2 linked regions of the Spartinivicinus poritis genome follow. The main gene of each other region encodes a partner of the protein of the gene in region 2 in a complex. Links are inferred from orthologs where the notes say so. Each region holds a gene or a part of one and is shown on either strand. Other genes may lie near its edges.

What was found.
Region 1: the proteins of aceF (region 2) and lpdA are in contact, whole or in part, in a crystal structure (PDB 1EBD), measured with the Geobacillus stearothermophilus proteins. The link is inferred for Spartinivicinus poritis from one-to-one orthologs. Residues at the interface, in WP_033016211.1 of Geobacillus stearothermophilus: Ile130, Ala131, Met132, Pro133, Arg136, Arg140, Glu141, Asn155, Arg157; in WP_049624544.1 of Geobacillus stearothermophilus: Pro340, Ser341, Asp344, Tyr345, Arg403, Asp406, Val408, Glu431, Ala432, Gly433, Asp438.

The regions. Positions count from the first base shown.
Region 1 is NZ_JAPMOU010000003.1:278,860-291,047, forward strand. The notes cover bases 5,430-8,289. They hold lpdA (dihydrolipoyl dehydrogenase), read right to left. Parts: upstream 7,651-8,289; coding sequence 6,208-7,650; downstream 5,430-6,207. Other genes in these bases: sucC (ADP-forming succinate--CoA ligase subunit beta), read right to left, coding at 5,430-6,004; odhB (2-oxoglutarate dehydrogenase complex dihydrolipoyllysine-residue succinyltransferase), read right to left, coding at 7,764-8,289. In the rest of the region: molecular chaperone HtpG, read right to left, coding at 1-480; ORQ98_RS04265 (hypothetical protein), read right to left, coding at 618-1,334; ORQ98_RS04270 (DUF599 domain-containing protein), read right to left, coding at 1,446-2,138; ald (alanine dehydrogenase), read right to left, coding at 2,386-3,507; sucD (succinate--CoA ligase subunit alpha), read right to left, coding at 3,960-4,835; more of sucC, read right to left, coding at 4,838-5,429; more of odhB, read right to left, coding at 8,290-8,984; ORQ98_RS04300 (2-oxoglutarate dehydrogenase E1 component), read right to left, coding at 9,065-11,902. UniProt on the Escherichia coli protein: Lipoamide dehydrogenase is a component of the glycine cleavage system as well as of the alpha-ketoacid dehydrogenase complexes.
Region 2 is NZ_JAPMOU010000007.1:159,200-171,360, reverse strand. Bases 9,329-12,161 are described here. They hold aceF (dihydrolipoyllysine-residue acetyltransferase), read right to left. Parts: upstream 11,625-12,161; coding sequence 10,032-11,624; downstream 9,329-10,031. Other genes in these bases: aceE (pyruvate dehydrogenase (acetyl-transferring), homodimeric type), read right to left, coding at 11,657-12,161; ORQ98_RS08155 (M20/M25/M40 family metallo-hydrolase), read left to right, coding at 9,329-9,918. Outside these bases: ORQ98_RS08185 (carbohydrate binding domain-containing protein), read left to right, coding at 1-1,142; ORQ98_RS08180 (hypothetical protein), read left to right, coding at 1,417-1,575; ORQ98_RS08175 (PleD family two-component system response regulator), read left to right, coding at 2,325-3,113; biofilm-associated metzincin protease inhibitor BamI, read left to right, coding at 3,480-4,148; biofilm-associated metzincin protease Mep72, read left to right, coding at 4,193-6,058; ORQ98_RS08160 (M4 family metallopeptidase), read left to right, coding at 6,258-8,156; more of ORQ98_RS08155, read left to right, coding at 8,323-9,328.

The sequences.
Region 1 (12,188 bases), on a different replicon or contig from region 2:
TTCCCCAGCCGACTCCCAGCATACCCCAGCTTGATCGCCAGCACGTCGGGTCACCAAAGTCACTTTATCCGCAACAATAAAAGCAGAGTAAAAACCAACCCCAAATTGACCAATTAACTGAGCATCTTTTTGCTGATCACCCGTTAATGACTTAAGAAACTGAGCGGTACCAGACTTAGCGATTGTTCCCAGGTTTTCAATCACCTCTTCGCGGGTCATACCAATACCATTATCACTAATGGTAACGGTCTTAGCCTCTTTGTCGTAGCTCACCCGCACTTTCAGATCAGAGTCACCCTCATACAGATCGGCATTGGATAACGCCTCAAAGCGCAATTTATCAGCTGCATCGGAAGCATTAGAAATCAGCTCACGAAGAAAAATTTCCTTATTGGAGTAAAGCGAATGAATCATCAAGTGAAGCAGCTGCTTTACTTCAGTTTGAAAGCCTAACGTTTCTTTTTTAGTTTCCACTGTCATGCTGACTATTACCTATTTTTACCATACAAAAGATAATTACTAACAGGACTCTACCAGCTGTTAGTAAATGACTTAGTTAATGGCTAAATGGGGATAGTTATGGATTTTTCAATAACTAAAAAAGGAAAAGAGATTTGCTAGCGATATTCTGCATAGCCAAATAGCTGACTGATATCATCAAGTTGCAGGTCAAAAGCCAATTGATGATTATTAAAGCGTATCAGTTTAAGCCGCTTAATACCTACCAGCTCTTCCCAAGCGGCATTATCTTTAGTATTGCTGTACCAGCTTACGGCAAAAGGTGCGTCGACCAAGTTCAGCTCCCCCTGACGATGAAGCAACAGCCAATGCTTCTTAGGTAAATTAATACTAAGCGACATTTCAGGCAAGTCGTTAGCTTTCCCCAACTGGTTAAATACCAGCTGCTCATTGGTATAAATAACCTGGTTGGGATTAAACGGCTCTCCTGCTAATAAACCAGCTAATTGCTGCTCAGTAGGATTTTTCTCAAACTGAGCAAGTAACGTTTGGTACTGCTCTTTGACAGGCAGCTGCCTCAACTGAAACACCGTCTGAAATACAACCGTATAAGTGCGATCAGACCAATGCTGCCAAATATCTGGATGCTCATGTTTAACGACTGTTAACCCACAACAGCAACTAACCACTCCAATTAACTGAGTCAACCAAGCAAACCGAGCCTGCTCCCAGTGACGAAGCCCAAGCCAAACAGCAACAGGCGGCACAATACACAAAACACCTAAGATTGAGTGCCGCTGATAGGCAAGCCAAAAAAAGTAGCCTCCCCCACTCACAAATAAAGCAAGCCCCAGAGCCAGCAATGCAAACGCCATACTTTACCAATCAATTTCAAAAAAGGGCAAAGATTAGCGAACACCCACTCAATTAACAAATACTTGCCGATAAACTGTTGTTTTTTTACTGACTAGAGTTAGAAACAGCCATTATTTCTCGGTATAGAGCATGGTTTTTAATACGGAAGAGTGAAACTCTCGTTGATAGAGCACCAACACAACAATGGTGGTTGCAACCATATACAACCAGGGTGTTATAAACCAAGCCAGGGTGGCTAAGCCAAAGTAGAAAGAGCGAAGCCCATAGTTAAACTGATTGCCAGCCATAGATAATACTCTGGCTGACCGAATCGCAAAGCTGTCTCGCTCCTGCTCTGATACATCATTTTCATCTTGCCGCGGGGCACTGCCAATCAGTACTGAGCTGAAATTGTACTGCCGCAAACTCCAGGTAAAAGAGAAAAATGCGTAGACAAAAATAATGATCATAATCAGAATTTTGTATTCCCATAACTGCAGGGAAGTAGAAGACACCAGCGGCATATTACTTAAAAAGCCAATCGCCTCATCTGTTGCAGCTAAGGTAGTGACTAAGCCAGCCACAATTAAAATGGCTGTTGATGCAAAAAAAGACACATTACGCTCTAAATTGGCAATAATACTGGTATCGGCTATGAGGTTTTCTCTACTCAGCACTCGCCTCATCCAATCTTCCCGGTAAAGATGCAACACCGAGGCTAAACAAGGGGTCACCTTGCCATAATACCAGGCAAACCAACTGTAGCCAGTCCAACAACAGAAAAACCAAGCCACTGCCAACACATCCAACCACTGCCCAAACATGCCATACCTCAGTATTACTACAAAAAACCAGTGCTGCGCTCGATAACAGCTTTCAGTTTCTATAACTACCTAATAACAACTTTCGGGTAAATAAGCAGAAATCCCAACGACAAGAAAAGTAACCATTAACTATTGCAGTCTTATTGCAGGCAAACTACCAACAATAAAAAAATAAAAGGCAAAAAAAAGCCGCAACAAACGTTGCGGCAAGTCGGGGTAACAAACAACCGGAAATCGAAAAGTCTATCTATAAAACACTCAGCATTTCAGAAGCAGGCACATAGCCTAACCCTTGGGCCACTGAAACGCTTTCACAAGTCACCTTGCCACGACAAACATTCAAGCCATTCAATAAGTGAGGATTTTCTGCCATCGCTTGCTTGGCACCTTTATTAGCCAGTTCAATGACGAAAGGTAAGGTGGCATTGTTTAAAGCCATTGTTGATGTACGAGCCACTGCACCTGGCATATTAGCCACACAGTAATGGACTATATCGTCCACAATATAAATTGGATCAGCATGGGTCGTTGGCTTGGACGTTTCCACACAGCCACCTTGGTCAATCGCAACATCAACAATCGCCGCACCAGGTTTCATGGCTTTAATGTGTTCGCGAGTAATCAACTTAGGTGCTGCAGCACCAGGAATCAAAATACCACCAATCACCAGGTCAGCACTCAATACATGATCAGTAATCGCTTGCTCAGTTGAATAAACCGTTTTAATTCGATTGCCATACACCAGATCCAACTGACGTAATACATCAACTGACTTATCCAGAACTACGACATCAGCGCCCAAGCCAACCGCCATAGCAGTAGCATTCTTACCAACAACACCACCACCCAATACAACAACCTTGGCAGGCTCTACACCCGGTACACCAGCTAATAAAACACCACGACCACCGCGGTACTTTTCTAAACAGTGAGCACCCGCTTGAATAGACATCCGTCCAGCCACCTCAGACATTGGTGCTAACAGAGGTAAACGTCCAGCCGCATCAGTCACGGTTTCATAGGCAATGCAAGTAGCGCCAGAAGCAATTAAGTCTTCTGTTTGTGGTACATCAGGAGCCAAGTGAAGGTAAGTAAATAACGTATGTTTTTCAGTCAAACGCTTTCTTTCGACTGCTTGAGGTTCTTTCACCTTCACAATCATTTCTGCTTTTTCAAATACAGCTTCTGCTGTATCCAGGATAGTAGCGCCTACTGCTTGATAATCAGCATCAGAAAAACCAACGCCATCACCAGCTGTGGTTTCAATAAACACTTGGTGGTTATGGTTAACTAATTCTTTAACCGCTGCCGGTGTCAGACCAACCCGATATTCGTGGTTTTTAATCTCTTTAGGTACACCAATTAACATAGCAACAGACCCCCTATCGTTATAATGGTTACTACTTCGTTATACCCTTTTTAGGTATAAATTATTTGCATACTGCTACAAAGCGGATGCGGGGCATCCATTGGCTTGCAGCGATTTTATTTAGAAAGTTTATACATACCCGGCGAAGGGTATGCAGGACTATTTGCTCAGTATAGCGACAGATTTACAGAATTTCACTTCAAATTTTAGCTTTAATTAGTTTATTTATCTAAAAATAATATCATTAAAAGAAATAACATCTATTCATTACAGCCACAAAAAAAGCAGCCTAAAAAGACTGCTTTTTTTATGATTGTGCTTAAATCAATACGCAAAACGAAGGTGCTTTAGGGTAGGCCGTCAAACAACGAAGCCCTAGGAGCCTATAATACATAGGTGACTAGGGTGAGTTGTGCAGACAACACCCCCTAAAGTGCATTCGTGAAGCGTATTTATTTCCAGCCAGTGAGTTCTGCTAATGCATCCCCAATCTCAGCCAAGCTGCGAACGGTTTTAACGCCAGCATCTTCTAATGCAGCAAACTTCTCGTCAGCGGTACCTTTACCACCAGAAATGATCGCACCAGCGTGGCCCATCCGCTTTCCTGGAGGTGCAGTGACACCTGCAATGTAAGAAACCACTGGCTTAGTAACATTGGCTTTAATGTAGGCAGCCGCTTCTTCTTCAGCGGTACCACCGATTTCACCAATCATCACAATCGCTTCAGTTTGTGGGTCTTTTTCGAACATTTCTAAAATGTCGATAAAGTTGCTGCCTGGGATTGGATCACCACCAATACCGACACAAGTAGATTGACCAAAGCCATGATCAGTAGTTTGTTTAACCGCTTCATAAGTCAAAGTACCAGAGCGAGAAACAATACCCACTTTACCTGGCTTATGAATATGACCTGGCATAATACCGATCTTACATTCACCCGGAGTGATGACACCTGGGCAGTTAGGGCCGATTAAGCGTGCACCTAACTCGTCGCATTTTACTTTGGCATCCAACATATCTAACGTTGGAATACCTTCAGTAATACAAACGATCAGTTTGATCCCAGCATTAGCCGCTTCCAAAATAGAGTCTTTACAGAAAGGCGCTGGTACATAAATAACAGAAGCTTCTGCTCCCGTTTGCTCAACGGCTTCTTTAACGGTATTGAAAACAGGCAGGCCTAAGTGAGTTTGACCACCTTTACCAGGAGTCACTCCACCAACCATGTTAGTGCCGTATTCAATGGCTTGTTCTGAGTGGAAAGTCCCCTGAGAACCTGTAAAACCTTGGCAAATAACTTTAGTGCCTTTATTAATTAAGATACTCATTATTATTTACCCTCCGCGGCTTTAACTACTTGCTGAGCAGCATCGGTCAGGCTGGTAGCAGCAATAATATCCAGGCCACTCTCAGCCAGGCGCTTAGCACCTAACTCAGCATTGTTACCTTCAAGGCGCACGACAACTGGCACGCTGACACCAACATCTTTAACTGCGCCAATAATACCGTCAGCGATCAGGTCACAACGTACAATACCGCCAAAAATATTCACTAAAACCGCTTTTACATTATCGTCAGACAAGATAATTTTGAATGCTTCAGCAACCCGCTCTTCAGTAGCACCACCACCCACGTCTAGGAAGTTAGCTGGGGCTCCACCGTGTAGTTTAACGATGTCCATGGTACCCATCGCCAGACCAGCACCATTAACCATACAACCAATGTTGCCATCTAATGCAACATAGTTAAGCTCCCAAGAAGCGGCATGGGCTTCACGGGCATCTTCCTGTGAAGGGTCGTGCATTTCTTTTAGCTTAGGCTGACGGTACATAGCATTACCATCGATATTAATTTTGCCATCTAAGCAGTGCAGGTTACCTTCAGAGGTAATAACCAGCGGGTTAATTTCAAGCAGCGCTAAATCGTAGTCTTGGAATAGTTTCGCCAAGCCTAAAAAGATTTTGGTGAACTGCTTAATTTGGGCTGGATTTAAACCCAATTGGAAAGCAATTTCACGGGCTTGATAAGGCTGCGCACCCACTAATGGGTCAATAATTGCCTTCAGAATTTTTTCTGGGGTTTCTTCAGCAACTTTCTCAATCTCTACGCCACCTTCAGTGGAAGCCATGAAAACAATACGGCGAGTTGAGCGGTCAACTACTGCGCCTAAATACAGTTCCTGATCAATATCAGTGCAAGACTCAACCAAAATTTTACTGACTGGCTGGCCTTTTTCGTCTGTTTGGTAAGTGACTAAGTTCTTACCTAACCAATTAGCTGCAAAGGCTTTTACTTCGTCTTTAGAGCTAACCAGCTTAACGCCGCCGGCTTTACCGCGTCCACCTGCGTGAACTTGCGCTTTCACCACCCACTTGTCACCACCGATTTTATCAGCGGCTTCAGCAGCTGCTTCGGGGGTATCTACCGCATAGCCTTTGGAGACAGGCAGGCCATACTCAGCAAATAATTGCTTCGCCTGATACTCATGAAGATTCATGCTTCTTCTACCGTTTGTTGTGCTGTAATTCGAGTTGCACTTAACTCAATCAACAGTACTCTATGTCATTTACATAATGTAAATGCTAAAGCTCTGTTAACCCCATTAAAAACTATAGCAATCGACATTTAGAGTAGCCTAAATTCGCATTGCTATAGCAAAAAGGCAGCTTGGCTTTATGAAAACCGAGCTACCAAACCTAATTACTTACGACGCTTTTTATTGGCGATGTGAATAGCATGGCCATCAACCGCTAATGCAGCTTCATGCAATGCTTCAGATAAGGTTGGATGTGAGAATACAGTTAAGCCCAAGTCCTCTGCACTAGAGCCGAACTCCATAGCAATAGCACCCTGTTGCACCAGCTCAGCTGCGCTTGGTCCAACAACGTGAACGCCTAAGATACGATCAGTTTTTTCGTGGGCAATCACTTTCACGGTACCTGCTGTATCGTTAGCAGCCATCGCACGACCACTGGCAGCAAATGGGAAAGTACCCACTTTGTAGGGTTCGCCAGACGCTTTCACTTCTTCTTCAGTTTTACCGACCCAAGCCACTTCTGGGTGAGTATAAATAACAGAAGGAATTAAATCGTAGTTCATTTGAGCAGCCTGGCCAGCAATTAATTCAGCTACCATAATGCCCTCTTCTGAGCCTTTATGGGCTAACATTGGACCACGCACTACGTCACCCACTGCATAAACACCAGGCACTTCTGTACGACACTGGTCGTCAACAAAAATAAAGCCGCGCTCGTCCATCTTAACACCAGAGTCATCTGCTAACAGATTTTCAGTGTAAGGACGACGGCCTACGGCAACGATGACTTTATCGAAAATTTCTTCGCACTCTTCGCCTTTCTCATCAGTGTATTTAACCGCGACTTCTTTACCACGAACTTCAGAGCCTGTTACTCGGCAGTTTAAGCGAATGTCTAGCTTTTGCTTTTTGAAAATCTTGGCCGCTTCTTTGGCAATTTGCTGGTCAGCTGCAGCCAAGAAGGTATCCATCGCTTCAAGTACGATCACTTCAGCACCCAATCGGCCCCAAACACTACCTAACTCTAAACCAATTACACCTGCACCAATGACACCTAAACGTTTAGGCACTTCTTGGAATTCTAGGGCACCTGTTGAGTCAACAATTAACCCTTCCGTTAATGGCGTTGGTGGAATTTCAATTGGACTAGAACCGGTAGCAATAATAATATTTTCAGCATTCAATAGCTCAACACTGCCGTCATGCTTAGTCACTTCCACTTGCTTACCTGCCAGTACTTTACCAGCACCTTCGTAAGCCGTGACGCCATTAGCTTTAAATAAACCTGCGACACCACCCGTTAAATTTTTAACAATCTGGTCTTTACGCTTAATCATGGCAGGGACATCAATATCAACGTTGCCTACACTGATGCCATGCACTTTAAAATGGTCTTTTGCTTCTTCGTATTTATGGGAACTATCTAATAAGGCTTTTGAAGGAATACAGCCGACATTAAGGCAAGTGCCGCCTAAAGCCACTTTACCGTCTTTACCAATCCACTTTTCAATACAAGCCGTTTTTAAACCCAATTGTGCAGCACGAATAGCAGCAACATAACCAGCAGGGCCTGCACCAACTACCACAACATCAAATTTTTGAGCCATGTTCAATGTCCTAAATCAATTTTGCGCTTGGCAAATAAACCTGGAGGTTGCTGCATTTAATTAGTTAAAAGAGCGATGCAGCAACCTCATTATTCTGAGAATAAATTAGGTGCTTAGATTTCCAGTAAAATACGAGCAGGATCTTCCAGCATTTCCTTGATAGCGACTAAGAAAGTCACTGCTTCTTTACCATCAAGTAAACGATGGTCATAAGACAGGGCTAAGTACATCATCGGTAGTATTTCTACTTTGCCATTCACTGCCATTGGCCGCTCTTGAATTTTGTGCATGCCTAAAATAGCAGTTTGTGGTGGGTTCAAAATAGGGGTAGAAATAAGTGAACCAAATACACCGCCGTTAGAAATAGTGAAAGTACCACCAGTCATTTCATCAATCGATAGCTTGCCATCGCGCGCTTTTAAGCCATACTCACGAATTTTCGCTTCAACTTCAGCCAGCCCCATATTTTCAGCATTACGTAAGACAGGCACGACCAGACCACGATCAGACGAAACAGCGACACCGACATCTTGATAGCCGTGGTAAACAATATCATTACCGTCAATAGAGGCATTTACGGCTGGATAACGCTTCAGCGCTTCCACGGCAGCCTTGACGAAAAATGACATAAAACCTAAGCGAGTGCCATTATGCGACTTTTCAAACACATCTTTGTACTTGTTGCGCAAGTCCATAATAGGCTTCATGTTAACTTCGTTAAACGTTGTTAACATCGCTGCAGTTTGCTGGGCTTGGACTAAACGCTCTGCTACACGCGCACGTAAACGGCTCATGGGTACGCGTTTTTCTTCACGAGGGCCACCACTAGCAACCGGTGCTTGTGCCGCGGCTGGTTGAGGCGCAGCGGCTGGCGCTGACTGCCCTGCTTGCTTAGCATGCGCTAACGCATCTTCTTTAGTGACTCGACCACCTTTACCTGTGCCTTTAATTGCACTGGGGTCAAGGCCATGTTCATCAGCAATTCGACGAGCAGCTGGGCTTAAAATAGCGTCACCTTCGGCTACCTGACTAGCGGCTGGTACTGCTGCTTCTGCAGCCGGTGCAGTTTCTGCGGCTGGCGCTGCAGATGCGGCAGCGCCTTCTTCAAATACGCCAATAATCGCTTCACTTTCAACCACATCGCCTTCAGCAGCGACAATTTCTTTTAACACACCATCAGCAGGTGCAACGACTTCTAAAACCACTTTATCAGTTTCAATATCTACTAATAATTCGTCGCGGCTGCAGGCTTCTCCCACTTTTTTGTGCCAAGTGGCGACGGTGCCGTCAGCAACCGATTCAGGGAAAGTAGGTGCTTTTATTTCAGTGGCCATGTTGTTTCCTTAAAAACCTTTAATGTTTACTGCTTGTTACCCAATCTTTAAATAAGGCGCTGTTACACGCCCTTCAATCATTAAATAGTGAAAGCGTCATCTACCAGCTTTTGCTGCTCTTCCACATGCACTGACATATAGCCACAGGCAGGGGCTGCAGAGGCTTCCCGACCTGCATATTCTAAATACAGCTGCTTGTTAGGATGTTCTGCTATCACCCGGCGCATATGATGCTGGCTAGAGTACCAAGCCCCCTGGTTCATAGGCTCTTCCTGACACCACACCACACGCTCTAAATTTGGGTACTGTGCAAACACAGCTTCCAAATCTTCGTGGGGGAATGGGTAAAGTTGTTCAATACGTATAATTGCTGCATCGTTAAGATTTTCTGCACGACGCTTTTGCAGTAAGTCGTAATAAACCTTACCACTACACATAATTAAACGCTTAACGTTAGCTGGCTCAATATCATCCACTTCTGGTAATACCGTATGGAAGCTACCTTCTGCCAGTTCTTCTAAGGTTGAAACAGCAAGTTTATGGCGAAGCAAACTTTTGGGTGTTAAAGCAATCAGCGGTTTACGCAGCGGACGCAACACTTGTCGTCTAAGCATATGGAACACTTGTGCAGGGGTTGTGGGTACACAAACCTGTACATTATGTTCCGCACATAACTGCAAATAACGTTCTAACCGAGCTGATGAGTGCTCAGGACCCTGTCCTTCATAACCATGGGGCAAGAGCATGGTTAACCCACACAATCGTCCCCATTTGTGCTCACCACTGGTAATAAATTGATCAATAACCACCTGAGCACCATTAGCAAAATCACCAAATTGTGCTTCCCAAATGACTAGTGCATTTGGGGTAGTGGTTGCATAGCCATACTCAAATGCCAGCACCGCTTCTTCTGATAAGAATGAATCATAAATATCAAAGGCTGGCTGATCTTCGGCAAGATTTTTTAGTGGAATATAAGCTTCACCGTCTTTTTGATTATGCAATACCGCATGACGGTGAGAGAAAGTACCACGACCTACATCCTGACCCGTAATCCGAATGGGATTGTCCTGATGCAATAGCGTGGCATAAGCCATAGTTTCCGCAAAACCCCAGTTGATGGGTAAAGCACCCGCTGCCATTTTGCGGCGGTCTTCAATGATTTTCCCTACCTGGCGCTGAACAACAACCCCGTCAGGAATATCGTGTAATTTATTAGCCAACTCTTGCAGTACATTAACATCAACCCGAGTGTCATGTTTTGCAGTCCACTCATGACCGATATAGGGTGCCCAATCAACAAACAGCTCTTTGTTAGGCTCTTTTACCAGGCTTTTCACAACATGCTGGCCATTATCCAATGCGGTGCGATAGCCTTCGAATATCTGCTTGTCCTCTTCGGCAGTCAACGTCCCTTCTTTAATCAGGCGCTCTGCATACAAAGTACGCGTGGTTGGTTGACTTTTAATAACTTGGTACATCAACGGCTGTGTACCAGAAGGCTCATCCGCCTCATTGTGGCCACGACGGCGATAACAAACCAGGTCAATGACCACATCTTTTTTAAACTGCATCCGGTAGTCTAAAGCCAGACGAGTGACAAATAATACGGCTTCTGGATCATCGCCGTTCACATGCAGAATTGGCGCCTCAACGATTTTAGCGACATCAGTGCAATATTCTGTTGAGCGGGCATCATCCTGACGACTGGTGGTAAAACCAACCTGGTTGTTAACAATAATATGGATGGTACCGCCTGTCTTATAAGCCCGGGTTTGCGACATTTGCAGGGTTTCCATTACCACACCCTGACCAGCAAATGCTGCATCACCATGAAGATTAATAGGTACCACTAAATCACGATTAACATCATTACGACGATCTTGACGCGCCCTTACCGAACCTTCAACGACAGGTGAAACAATTTCCAGGTGAGATGGGTTAAATGCCATCGCCAAGTGAATTTCACCACCAGGCGTCATCACATTAGATGAAAAGCCTTGATGGTATTTCACATCACCTGAGCCTTCATCCTGGAGTTTTTTCCCTTCAAACTCATCAAATAAATCAGCGGGGTTTTTACCCAGGATATTCACTAATAAATTCAAGCGACCCCGATGGGCCATGCCAATAACCATTTCTTTGGCACCATAGGAGCCGGCCCGTTGAATGAGTTCATCAACCATTGGCACTAAGCTTTCGCCCCCTTCCAGACCAAAGCGTTTAGTCCCTGGGTATTTAGTGCCTAAATATTTTTCTAAGCCTTCTGCAGCTGATAGTCGCTCTAATAAATGCAGTTTGGATTCTTTGCTAATCGTTGGATGGGCTCGATTGGACTCTAAGCGCTGCTCAAACCAGCGACGCTCTTCTGAATCCACTATGTGCATAAACTCAGCACCAATGGTAGAGCAGTAAGTGTTTTTTAAACCTTGCCAGATCTCTTTAAGAGTGGCTTCGTCTTTACCGAAAGAGAGGGAAACTGTTTGAAATACGGTGTCTAAATCAGCTTGATTAAGCCCATGATGTTCCAAAGTTAAATCTGGGACTTGCTGACGCTGCTGAAGATTTAGGGGGTCAAGCTTGGAATTCTGGTGACCCCGTTGACGGAATGACTCAATCAACTCCATTACCTGAACTTGTTTTTTCTCATGTTCAGAAGTAACGGAAACCGGTGCCATTACATGGGAGGTAGATCGTTGTTTGGCTAGTAGCTGGAAGTGTTCTCGAATTGTTGCATGCGAAACATCTTGAGCACTGACGCCTTCAATTTGTGGCAATTTTTCAAAATAATCACGCCACTCTTCTGGGATGGCATTTGGATCACGCAAAAATTGCTCGTATAACTCTTCTACATAAGCTGCATTGCCACCAGATATATGCGCCGTCCGCCACATCTGGTGCATGACACCTTCTTGCATTCTTATTACCCCATGAGTAAGACAGCTATCCGGCAAGTTTTGTCAGGTTTTCACCCCCGATCAAGCAAAACTGCTTTTATCTAGGGCTAAACAGCTTATTACTTGTTGACCAAATAAGCTTAAGCTGCTTTACCAGATAGGCCGACAAACAGACTCGTTATATTTCGGTTCTAACACTCACACAAAAACCGGGGCATTACGGCAGTTGTATTTAAACGAAAATTAAACACAATCTACCAGCTCCGGCTATTCAGTTGCATGACAATACATAAAATTCAAAGCACCT
Region 2 (12,161 bases):
TGGATAAGCATTATGATTATCGAGTAAAAGCTGTTAATGAGATGGGCGACTCTGACTATTCAAATATTGTGTCTGCAATTATTAAATCTAATGATAAGCCTGATGGTGGCTCTGGTGGGCCAGATTGTCCTGGTGGAGACGATAACCCAGATCCAGGTGATGATGATAAACCAAACACAGATCTTTGTAAGAAACCTCATATGGCTAATAACCTGATTGTAGAAGGTGACTTTAACAGTCTCAATCCTTGGAAGTCTTTCCACAACAGTAACGTGAGCTTAGAAAAAGTTGAGAAACAAAAATCTTGTGGTAAAGATAATATTTTATCCATTAAAAATCGTAAGGCATTTTATGATGGCGTTATTCAAGATATTACGGAAAAAGTAAAGCTTGATACTGAATACGAAATATCAGCAAAAATGCAGATAGATTCCAAGCAGCAAATTAGAGGCATGGCCCGAATAGCTCTAAAAATAACTGATGAAGTGGGTGTTCATTACCAGTATTTAGTCAATAAATCTATTACCAGTAATGAAATGAGCTTGGTGAAAAATAAGTTTAAAATTCAAGCATTAGGTGAATTGAAAAAGGTTCAGGTGTTATTGTTTGGTCCTAAAGCTGAGTATGCGCTGAATGTTGATGAAGTTAAGCTGGCCCAAGTCGGTGGAGAGCCCCCTAAACCAAATACAGACGTGTTCAATCATGACTTTGAACTAGGTTTACATGGCTGGATTCCTTTCTTTGGAGTTGATCAGGTCTCTCGCTCAAAAGAAGTAGCTGAAACTGGTCAGTACAGCTTGAAAGTGTCAGGGAGAAGTCACTGGTATTCAGGGCCTGCTTTGGATGTAAAAGGCTTGTTAGAAAGTGGTAAGCAATACCAATTTAACTTGAGTGCCAGGCAGGCAGCTGATCAGGCAAAAGAGCAGCTGATTGATATCCAGCTTTTTTATGTGGATGATGAGGGCTACCACTGGCATAGAGTTAAAACAGCTAAGTTACCAGTTGGTCAGCAGTGGACTAAGGTCTCGGGGGATTTGAGCTTCCAGGCAAAAGGCAATGTTAAATTTATTCACCTGTATCTGTTTGGCCCTGAGCCAGGTAATGACTTCTTCATTGATGACATCAGTGTAAAGAAAAAATAGTGTCAAATAGTGATACACCTGTTAAGTTTTGATAGTTGTGGGGTTTGGTACTAGTTTGTTGTGAGTAGACACCTATAGATAAGCGTTATTACCTATTTGTAACAATGTGTAATCACGCAAAAAAGCAAAGAGACCAAGGCCACAAGTGATAATTTTTTTGACAGCTGGGATTGAATCTTGTGCGTAGGTTCTCTTTTTTTTATTAAGTAGACTTCTATAATCAAGCCCAGTTACAAGGTAGATATTTATTTATATATTGATTGAGGTGGCAAATATGTTTGATAAAAACCTATTGAAAGCCTGTGCCATCATGCTGACAGCTGTATGCGCTGCCTTCATTTTGGGCACTAATGCTGAGAATGCTGACGACTATAAGGCTAATGCTCAACCCTCTGATCAGCATGTTATAGAGTTGTCAGTTAATCATGATTAGGCCTACATTCTAGTTATATGCTAGAGAGAAGGCCTTCTGATTACTCAGAGTTAAGGTCTTACTTCATTAACCTGATTAGAGCTTAACATTAAAAAATATCTTGTAGTTAAGTTGCTGTAAATAGATATAACTGTGTTTGCTTAACTTTCCCACCTATACACTTCGTGAATAATTCGATAACTACTATTTCACCCAGCCTCAGCTCTGCTCCCTATATATTTTCTAAGCTCTTCGAAGCTTGCTGTTGTAACGCTTGCTGAATATAAGAGAGAGCATTATTTAGCTCGCTTCTTAGGGGGTGACTCTAAAAGCTACTCGCTTTGGCTATGGGAGTGCGAGTCACTTTTTATTTTTAGTGATCAATAAATAATTGGTCGGCTCTAAATTATTGATCAGAGTCTAAGAATGCAGATTAGCAGATTTTAATAGTAAGAATTATGTAGTCTAATGCTAACTCACAAAGGCAATGTAAGTAGTTAAATTTACTGGCCAAGTAACTAATTGGCCGAATAGATAGCTGGTAAGATAGATTACTTTGGTAAGAATGACTATGGCATGTCTGGTAGATAATGGCATTAGTTTATAACTAAATTATGGATGTCATAATTAACAGACTCTTCTGCATAGTATAAAAGTAAGTGCTTATATATTTTTCTTGAAAATATATATCTACAAATTAAACCACGTTTGCTTGTCTACTAACTATTTACTCCAAACGTTAATATCCTGCAGTTTAAGGTTTACTATGTATGAACGCTAATGCTGACCATGGCGAGCTAACACTTTGCTCAACTAAGCAACATTGGAGTTCTAATATTGCACTTAAAGGATTATTAATTGGGCATTCAGGAAATACATCGAAACTGCTTGATAATATGGTTTGCCGTCTTGCCATGGATGCGCTGGTTTGTAATGAGCCGTTAATGGCTGCTGTGATGGTAAAGCGCTTTTTGCCAAATGTTATTTTAATCAGTGCTGACTTGCAGGGTATTACTTGTTTATCACTTATACAGCTGTTAAGAAGTGACCCTGTTGCTTCAAGTATACCCATCATAGTGATTAATGAGTGGAATGACCGCTATTTAGGGAAAATGGCAATCAGCTTGGGGGCTCAAGCATGTATTTCAGTACCTGTTGTTAGTCGTGAGTTCGTAACTACTATTCAGAAAGTGCTGTGTATTGAAAAAGTAGAACTAGGCCCCGTTGTTGGGTTGATAATTGATTCTGATAGAAGCCAGGCTGTGCTTACTAATTTGGTTAATCAGCTTGGTTATCAGGTTGAGGTAGTTAGGCTATCAGAAACACCGACCTCACTTGATATGATAAAAAGCAAAAAAGTATCTGCTTGGGTTATAGATGTTATAAGTGATAATAATTTTGACAATATTAATGCTATTATTGACACATTGCCAGTACCTGTGTTAGCAGGGCTTGACCATCCTCCTGAGAAAAATATTACTCTCTCCCGTGTTGACCTATTGAAGATAAGTAGATGGGAAACTAGAATAAAAAATAAACTCTCTGCTTTATTAAATTAGCCCTTTTTTTGTTATTTATTTGGGCACTTATCTCTTTGGGCTTATCGCACTTTCGTCCTCTTTAATTCTGAAACTGACTAGTCATTTTATGGTTATTGAGTTGTTGAATTATTCTTGTTTCGCGATCCTTTAAATCGATTTTTTGTGAGCTGGGTCTCTTTTTCAAATCAATCTCGACATTATAATTCGCCACACGTTAGTTGTTGTATAACCTAGTTAGTATGTACCACTAGTGACTTCCTTTAACGCGATTATTAGTAAAGGGAGAAAAAATATAGCAACTCTTGTTGTTTATCAAAAAAGCACAAGAAAACCAGCACTTAGCAACATATTCTATTACTTATAACCATGGGGAGACTGAATTTGATGTCTTGGAAGCTTGCTGCAGGCTCATTATGTGCTGTTGCAGGTATTGCTGTTGGCTTATGGGTTACTCAAAATAATGACCAGCAAGTCACCGCTGATCAAGTCAGTAATAATATTAGTCAGCAAGGCTTAAGCAAAAATCTTGATAAAGCTGAAAATACTGCTAAATCAGAAGAATTGGTTGAGTCAAGTAACTTGCCTGTACCAAAGAAAAAGCCACAACTGCCGAAACTAGATGGAACACCTGTAGTATTTTGGCAAGAAACTGGGCAGCAACAATCGGTTGATAAATTCGACATTCCTGTTGATCACCTACAAGTCGATCCATCTTATATTGAACAGATTCAGGTCGGTCAGGTACTTGAGTTTCCTATTCCAGAGTTAAATAAATCATTTATTACCAAACTGACTGATACAGCAAATTCGTTCAATGGTGTTCATGTGTGGACAGGCGTTATCGTGGATGGAGATCCTACAGAAAACGTCATTGTGACTAGAGGGAAGGTTCAAACTCACATAACTATTTCCACTCGTGAAGGCATTTATTCTGCCGTTGTGGATAATGGCTCAGGCGAAACTCAAATAATAAATGAAAATAATATTAAAGCTGCTGTTGATGAGCCTCCAGTAGCATCTAGCGGGAAATTACAAGCGCCGCAAGAGCGTTAATTAATAGACAACACTTTACACCTCATACAAGGGAGAGTCACCTGATGAAAGCATTTGGTAAATTTGTCCTTGCTAGCAGTAGCTTATTAACTGCAGCTGTTATGTCTATAAATGCAGCATATGCAAATACTCAAAAAACTGTAGTTGATGTAATGGTTTTATATACTGATGCTGCAACTAAAACTTATAAAGGGCGTGATATTGATGCACGAATTACGTCTTATATATCGTACGCGAATAAAGCATATGCCAATAGTAATGTTAATCTACAATTGCGTTTGGTGCATTCTGAGAAACTCAAAACTAATTATTATCAAACTGTAAATGGCTATAATTTAGATGGGTTTCGTGCAGATAGCTATGTACAAAAGTTAAGAAAAGAGCACGGTGCTGATATAGTTACATTAGTTAATTTAGCAGAGCGCACTAATGATGGTTATATAACTTGTGGGATAGGCTATGTGCCACAAGGTTATGTTTCTCGATATAACTCAGAAGGAAAATTCTATTATGGTGCTAGCTCCCAAGCTTATAACTTAGTAGGTGTTGACTGTGGTTATAATACCTTTGTCCATGAGTTGGGTCATAATATGGGGCTAGGCCATTCATTAAAACAAAAGAGTGTGGGTGGTGTATATAAGTGGGGGCGTGGCTATGGTGAACAGGGTAACTTCACTACAGTTATGGCGTATCCTTATGTATTTAGAGCAACTGGCCTGCAGCAATTTTCCAACCCAAGCCTGTATAAATGTAATGGACGTGCATGTGGTGTGGAAAAAACGTCATACAATGGTGCAGACTCTTCAGAAAATCTAAATGAATTAGCTAAGCAAATTTCTGAGTTTATGCCAACAAAGCATCCATTAGAGACTGATCCAGGTGAAACTACCCCAGAAACCAACCCAGGTTCTGGTAATGGTGAGACTGGCACGGGCGGTGCTCAGCCAACCACTCCAGAACTTTGTAAAAAGTCTCATATGGAGAAAAATTTATTATCGCAAGGAGATTTTAACGAAATAAGTGATTGGTCTATGTTTAGGCATGGGGGGTACCTAGAGCAAATTTCTAAAGTAACTAGCTGTGGCCAAGATTATCGACTACAGGTTAGAAATAGACCATATTTTTACTCGGGCCCTATGCAGGATGTGACTGATAAAGTTAAAAAGGGCTATGAGTATGAAGTAAGTGCAAAAATCAAACTGGTTGGTGATGATCGATATACCATTCGGGATGATGCACAAATTACCCTTGAAATTAATGGTGGCCAGAGCTTTCAGTATTTAGCGGATGCTTCTGTTACTAATAAAGAGTTCACCACACTAAAGAAAAAGTTCAAATTAACGTCAAGGGCCGTTGTTGAGAAATTAAAATTATTTGCTTACGGTCCACAAGCAAATCGTGACTTTATTATTGATGAATTTAAGCTGGTAGAAGTTACCAAGCCAGTAACACCCAATAATCCAATTGCATTTGAAGAAAGCTTTGAAAATTGGAATTATGAGGCAATTAGCTTAGATAGCGGCTTTTATAGAACAAGCTACCATGCATCTAAAGGTCGTTATAGCCTAAGAAGTTATAATCGTAATGCTTGGTATTATGGACCTGGTGTGGATGTTACGGGGCATGTTGAAGCGAACAAGTCTTATCAAGTGTCAGCCGATGTGAAGCTGGATAATTATCGTGGTACAGCTCAACCAGTTTCTCTATACCTGCTGTATACAGACAAAAACAACCCTCGTCGTAACTACTGGCATCGTATTGCTCGTAAAGTAGTGACTCATAGTCAGTGGTTTACTTTATCTGGTACGCTTAATGCCAAAGGTTCCCAGTTTGTTGATGCTAAACTGGTGGTTATTGGCCCAGACCGAGGTGTAGAGTTTAATATTGATAATATAAAAGTTGTGAAATAAAAGTTGTATTAATAGCATAAAAAAAGCGGCTAATAGCCGCTTTTTTTATGACTAAATTATGAAGGTGGGTTTTTTTGTGATTTCTGTTTGGTATTTTTTATGAGGGTGGTCTCATGGGAAAACTATCGCGACAGTGACTTTATAGTGACAGGCTAAAATTCAAACTATCTGTCAACTAAAATATGTTAAGGAGTGACATATGGATAGCTTGAGTTTTTATAGGTTTTTTCATATCAGTACTATCGCAATAAGTGTATTAGCAGCTAATGCAAACGCTGCAATTGAAAAAGTTGATTTAACAAATTTCGAATTAAATAAAGCAATTAACCTATCACAAAGTCAGCAGATTACCACTATTTTAGGTATGTCCAATAATGAACGAGTAGAGCTGGTAAATCAGGTTTTACTTAAATCAGGAAAGTCGATTAGTCGTTTCCAACAACAATATCATAACATTCCAATTTGGGGGCTAACCCTTACATTAATTCGTTCTGCAAATGGAGCTTATGAGCGTTTTTCTGGTTTTCAAGTGATAGGCCTGGATGACCTATCGTTAAGCTTACGTCCCAACTTAGATGAATCTCAAATAAAGTTTATTGCAAAGCAGTATATGGGAGTCAGCCATTTATCAGCATTAAAGCTTGAAAATCAACAACAGGCATTATTTATCTATCTTGAAGATGATGAGCCTAAGTTGGTTTATGAGGTTTCATACTATACAGATGCTTTAGGCTTTCCATCCCGGCCTTTTTTTATAATTGATGCTCACACGGGAGAAGTTATTGATCACTGGGAAGGTTTGGCTCATGGAAAAAAAGCAACAGGACCAGGCGGTAATAGAAATACAGGTAAATACTATTATGGTAAGGATTTTGATCACTTGGATGTCGATGATCAATGTCGAATGGAAAATACTAACGTAAAAACCATTAACCTTAATCATGCAACCAGTGGTGGCTCTGTTCATCGATTTAACTGCCCTGAAAATACGGTAAAGGAAATTAATGGTGCATATTCACCGCTGAACGATGCGCATTATTTTGGCGGGGTTGTATTTAAGCTATATAACGATTGGTATGGAGTTAAACCGTTAAAAACAAAATTAACATTAAGAGTGCATTACAGTAGAAATTATGAGAATGCATTCTGGAATGGCAGTTCGATGACCTTTGGTGATGGTCGTAATACCTTTTACCCTTTAACTGGATTGGATGTTGTTTCCCATGAGGTTAGCCATGGCTTTACTCAGTTTAATTCTAATTTGGTTTATCGTAATCAATCTGGCGGTATGAACGAAGCTTTTTCTGATATGGCTGGTGAAGCTGCTGAGTTTTTTATGAGAGGAAAGGTAGACTGGATTGTTGGAGCAGATATTACTAAAAGTGGTAAAGGAATTCGAAACTTCCCTAATCCTAGCAAGCATCGTGGTTCGATTGAGCATATTAAAGATTATCGTAGTGGAATGGATGTGCATCACTCTAGTGGTATTTTTAATAAAGCTTTTTATCAACTAGCAGAAGTGAAAGGCTGGGGCGTTCGCAAGGCTTTTGATGTAATGGTATTAGCCAATCAGGTTTTTTGGCAGAAAAATTCTACTTTTGAACAAGGTGCTTGTGATGTAATGAAAGCAGCAAAGCAAAAAGGGTATTCTGTTGCTGATGTAAAAACAGCGTTTAAAGTAGTTGGCTTGGGTGATAGTTGTAAGGTTGACCCACCTGATCCTACCGGGAAATATAAGAGTCTACAGGTGGGTACGGGCTATTGTTTGACTGCAGCAGGAGGCTCAATCACTGTATCATCCTGTAAAAATGGAAATAATCAACAATGGTTATTGGATGATAAAGGGTACTTAAAAGTTAAATCAGACAATAATTCATGCCTATCTGTAGGTGCTAATCCCAAGCGTGGGAGCCGAACAGTTTTAAGCTCGTGTAATTCACAAGATTATCAGCGTTGGCAGTTCAATGGTAATGTTATTCAAAATGCGAAGGATTCAAGTTTACGACTTACGAGTTGGGGGGCACGTAGTGGCGCAAGGGTAGGAGTTTGGACTTCTCTTAACAATCATCCAATCCAGCAATGGAGTTGGAAAAAGTAAAGGGGATCTCTAAAAAGCTCTCGTGAATGGCATAACCAGCTACACTTAATTTTAGTTATGCAAAGCGACTTGCTGGTGTAATCAGTAAGTTGCTTTTGTTTAATAATAATTATAAAAAATTGCAGTTAACTTTTTATCAACTCTATTTCACATGGAAGGTGAACCAATGAAAAAGTTTTTATTGCTAACAGGCTTAGCTAGTGCCTTAGCACTTGCTAGCTTTGCACAAGCAAATGAAAAGGTATGGGTAACTATTGGAAAAGATGGTTATGACTTGTTAAAGCAGCAAATGCCAGGTTTAATGCAAGATGAAAAATCATTTGACTTAGCTAATGATAAGGTAAGCTTGGTTAAAGTGCAGGAAAAACATTTACCACTATTAAGTATGTATATGCACAAGCAATTTAGGCGGTGTGGTGGTTATATGGTGCATGAGAATGAGCAAGCGGCTTATGCTTCTATCCAAGCATTTATGGATAATAGGCCTCAAGCATTGATTGATTATAAGATTGACCAGCAAAGTATTATTAATCCTTTATTACCTCAAATTAAAGAGTCTGAAATTAGAAGCTTTATTATCGAACTGTCTGAATATAATAACCGTTATTATCGTAGCAGTACTGGTGTCAATGCTGCAAAACGTATTCGTGACAAATGGGCTGAGTTAAGTGCGGGCCGATCCGATGTATCAGTTGAGCTGTATAATCACAACAGTTGGAATCAGGACTCTGTCGTGATGACAATACAAGGGAATGAATTAGCTGACGAAATCGTTGTAGTCGGTGGGCACTTAGACTCAATTAATCAATACAGTAGTGATCGAATTAATGCCCGTGCACCAGGGGCTGACGATAATGCATCAGGTATCTCTACGATTACAGAAGTGATTCGAGTTTTAATGAATAATGACTACAAGCCTAGTAGAACCTTAAAATTTATGGGGTATGCGGCAGAAGAAGTAGGTTTGAAGGGGTCTCAAGAAATTGCTAAAGCTCATAAAAACCAAGGGAAAAATGTGGTTGGTGTGCTGCAATTGGATATGACCAACTATCAGGGAGATGCGGTTGATGCGGCAATTATTACTGATTATACCAATAGTGCACAGAATAACTTTTTCAAAGAGGTCGCAAATTATTATGCACCTGAATTAAATATTGGTACTACTCAATGTGGCTATGCTTGCTCTGATCATGCCTCTTGGCATAACCAAGGCTTCCCAGCTACCATGCCATCAGAAGCACCTTTTGGTAAGCATAACCAAGCATTACATACTACAGGTGATACCATTAGTAAATCTGGTAACAATGCGAACCATGCTTATAAGTTTGCCAAAATGGCTACATCATTTGCTGTGGAAATGGCCAAAACCGCAGGCTCTGATCCTGACCCCGATCCAGGTGACTTTAAACAATTAAAATCAGTCACAGGTTATTGTTTGTCTGTTAATACATCTAACCAGGCAGAGCTGGCTAACTGTGCCACTAATAAAAAGCAACTATGGCAACATGATGACCAAGGTCGGTTAAAGCATAAATCAGGCAACTGTTTAGCGGTAAGTGATATAGCGAGTCGGGGTGATCGTGCTGTATTAAAAAGCTGTGATAGTGGTAAAGGGCAAAAATGGAAAATCGAAGGTCAGCGGGTAGTTAGCGAAGCTGGTGATAACTTATTATTAACTGCATGGGGGCGTAGTGCAGGAGTTAAAGTAGGGGTCTGGAGTTCACTGTTTGGGCATCCTATTCAAAGTTGGGATTGGAAATAAATATATCCTTCGCTGTGGGTATGTAGATTATATTGTTGGGTGTGTATATTTTGTCTTTAAATTAAAAAAGCCCCAAAGTTGGGGCTTTTTTGTAGGGTAAGCGTTTCGCAAGCTTACAGCAATAACTGCCGTATATCGCCTAATAAATCGCTTAAGATGGCTGTAAAGCGTGCTGCGTCGGCACCATTGATTGCCCTGTGGTCGTATGACAAACATAAAGGCAACATTAGGCGTGGCTCAAACTCTTTACCATTCCAAACCGGTTTCATGGACGATTTGGAAACCCCTAAAATACCCACTTCTGGTGTATTAACGATTGGGGTAAAGGCGGTGCCGCCGATACTACCTAAGCTGGAAATTGTAAAACAAGCGCCTTGCATTTCTGCGGGCGATAGTTTTTTCTCTTTAGCTTTGCCTGCCAATTCGATGGTTTCTTTAGCAAGTTCAACTAAGCCTTTTTTATCAGCATCGCGAATGACTGGTACTAATAAGCCATCTGGGGTATCAACTGCTATACCAATATGTACATAGTCTTTATAAACCAGCCCATCACCAGTAGCGTTTAGTGACGCATTAAAGTTTGGTAATGCTCTTAGTGCTTGGGCGCAAGCTTTTACTAAGAAGGGAAGGGGCGTCATTTTTACTCCCTTCGCCTTTTGTGCTTGCCTAAAGGCTTCCAGTTCGCTGATGTCAGCTTCGTCAAATTGGGTAACATGAGGTACGTTTAACCAAGCACGATGCAGGTTGAATCCACCCACTTTGCGCAGCCGTGACATTGGCTCTTCACGAACAGGCCCAAACTGTGAGAAGTCAACGGCTGGCACTTCAGGAATACCGGCACCACCAGTAGCACCAGTAGGTTGGGCTTTCGCTTTTTTCAGCTGCTCGCTAACGTAGGCTTGCACATCTTCTTTAAGAATTCGGCTACGTGGGCCAGAGCCTTTAACCAGTGACAAATCCACTCCAAATTCACGGGCCAGTTTTCTAACGGCTGGACCAGCATGAACATTTTGGCTTGGCTTATCTAATGTCGCAGATTTTTGTGGTTGTGGTGCAGCTGCTTGTGGTGCTTGAGCTGGCGCAGCTGTTGGCGCAGGCGCAGCGGATTGCTCTGCCACTGGTGGTGCTGCAGACGTGGTTTCCAGCTCTAAGATTAGGTCGCCCATGGAAACCGTATCGCCTTCTTTCACTTTCAGGCTTTTGACGATACCTGCTTTAGGAGCAGGAAATTCCATGGTGGCTTTATCAGACTCAAGCACGATGATTGAGTCTTCTTCAGCAATCTCATCACCTTCTTTTACGCATACTTCGATGACAGGCACGTTTTCACTGCCAATATCAGGCACGGTAATTGGCTCAATGGCTGAAGCAGTTGGTGCTTGAGCAGCAGGTTGCTGTGTTGGGGCTGGCTCTGCTGTAGCGGTTTCTTCTGCAGCAGGAGCAGGTTCCGCTGGTGCTTCAGTAGCACCTTCTGCGGCCAGGGCCACAATTTCACTGCCTTCAGAGACTTTGTCACCTACTTGCACTAATAGCTTTTGGATTGTTCCTGCTTTGGGGCAGGGAATTTCCATGGTGGCTTTGTCAGACTCAAGCACAATTAGTGAGTCTTCTTCTGCAACTGTATCGCCAGCTTGGACGCATACTTCGATAATTTCAACGTCTTCGCTACCACCAATATCGGGGACTTTAATGATTTCTTCTGACATAGTTTACCCTTTAATCTACTGACACCTATTGGTTAGCAATACAGTGGATTGGTTTTGGTTGGATCGATGTTGAACTTCTTCATTGCATCAATTAACACTTTGCTATCGACTTTGCCTTCTTCTTTTAAGGCATGTAAGGCAGCAACAGTGATGTAGTAACGGTCAACCTCGAAGAATTCACGCAGTTTTTGTCTAGAGTCACTGCGACCAAAACCGTCGGTGCCAAGGGTGATATAAGTAGTTGGAACAAAGTCACGAATCTGATCTGCATACAACTTCATGTAGTCCGTTGCAGCAATGACAGGACCCTGGCGATTAGTAAAACACTCAGTGACATAGGGCACTCTTTGTTCTGCATCAGGGTTTAGCATGTTCCAGCGCTTAGCATCCAGTCCTTCGCGACGTAGTTCATTGAAGCTAGTGGCGCTCCAGATATCAGATTCCACTTTATATTCTTTACGTAAAATATCAGCAGCAGCGCGTACTTCTTCTAGAATAGTGCCGCAGCCAACTAACTGAACCTTAAGCTTGGCTTTC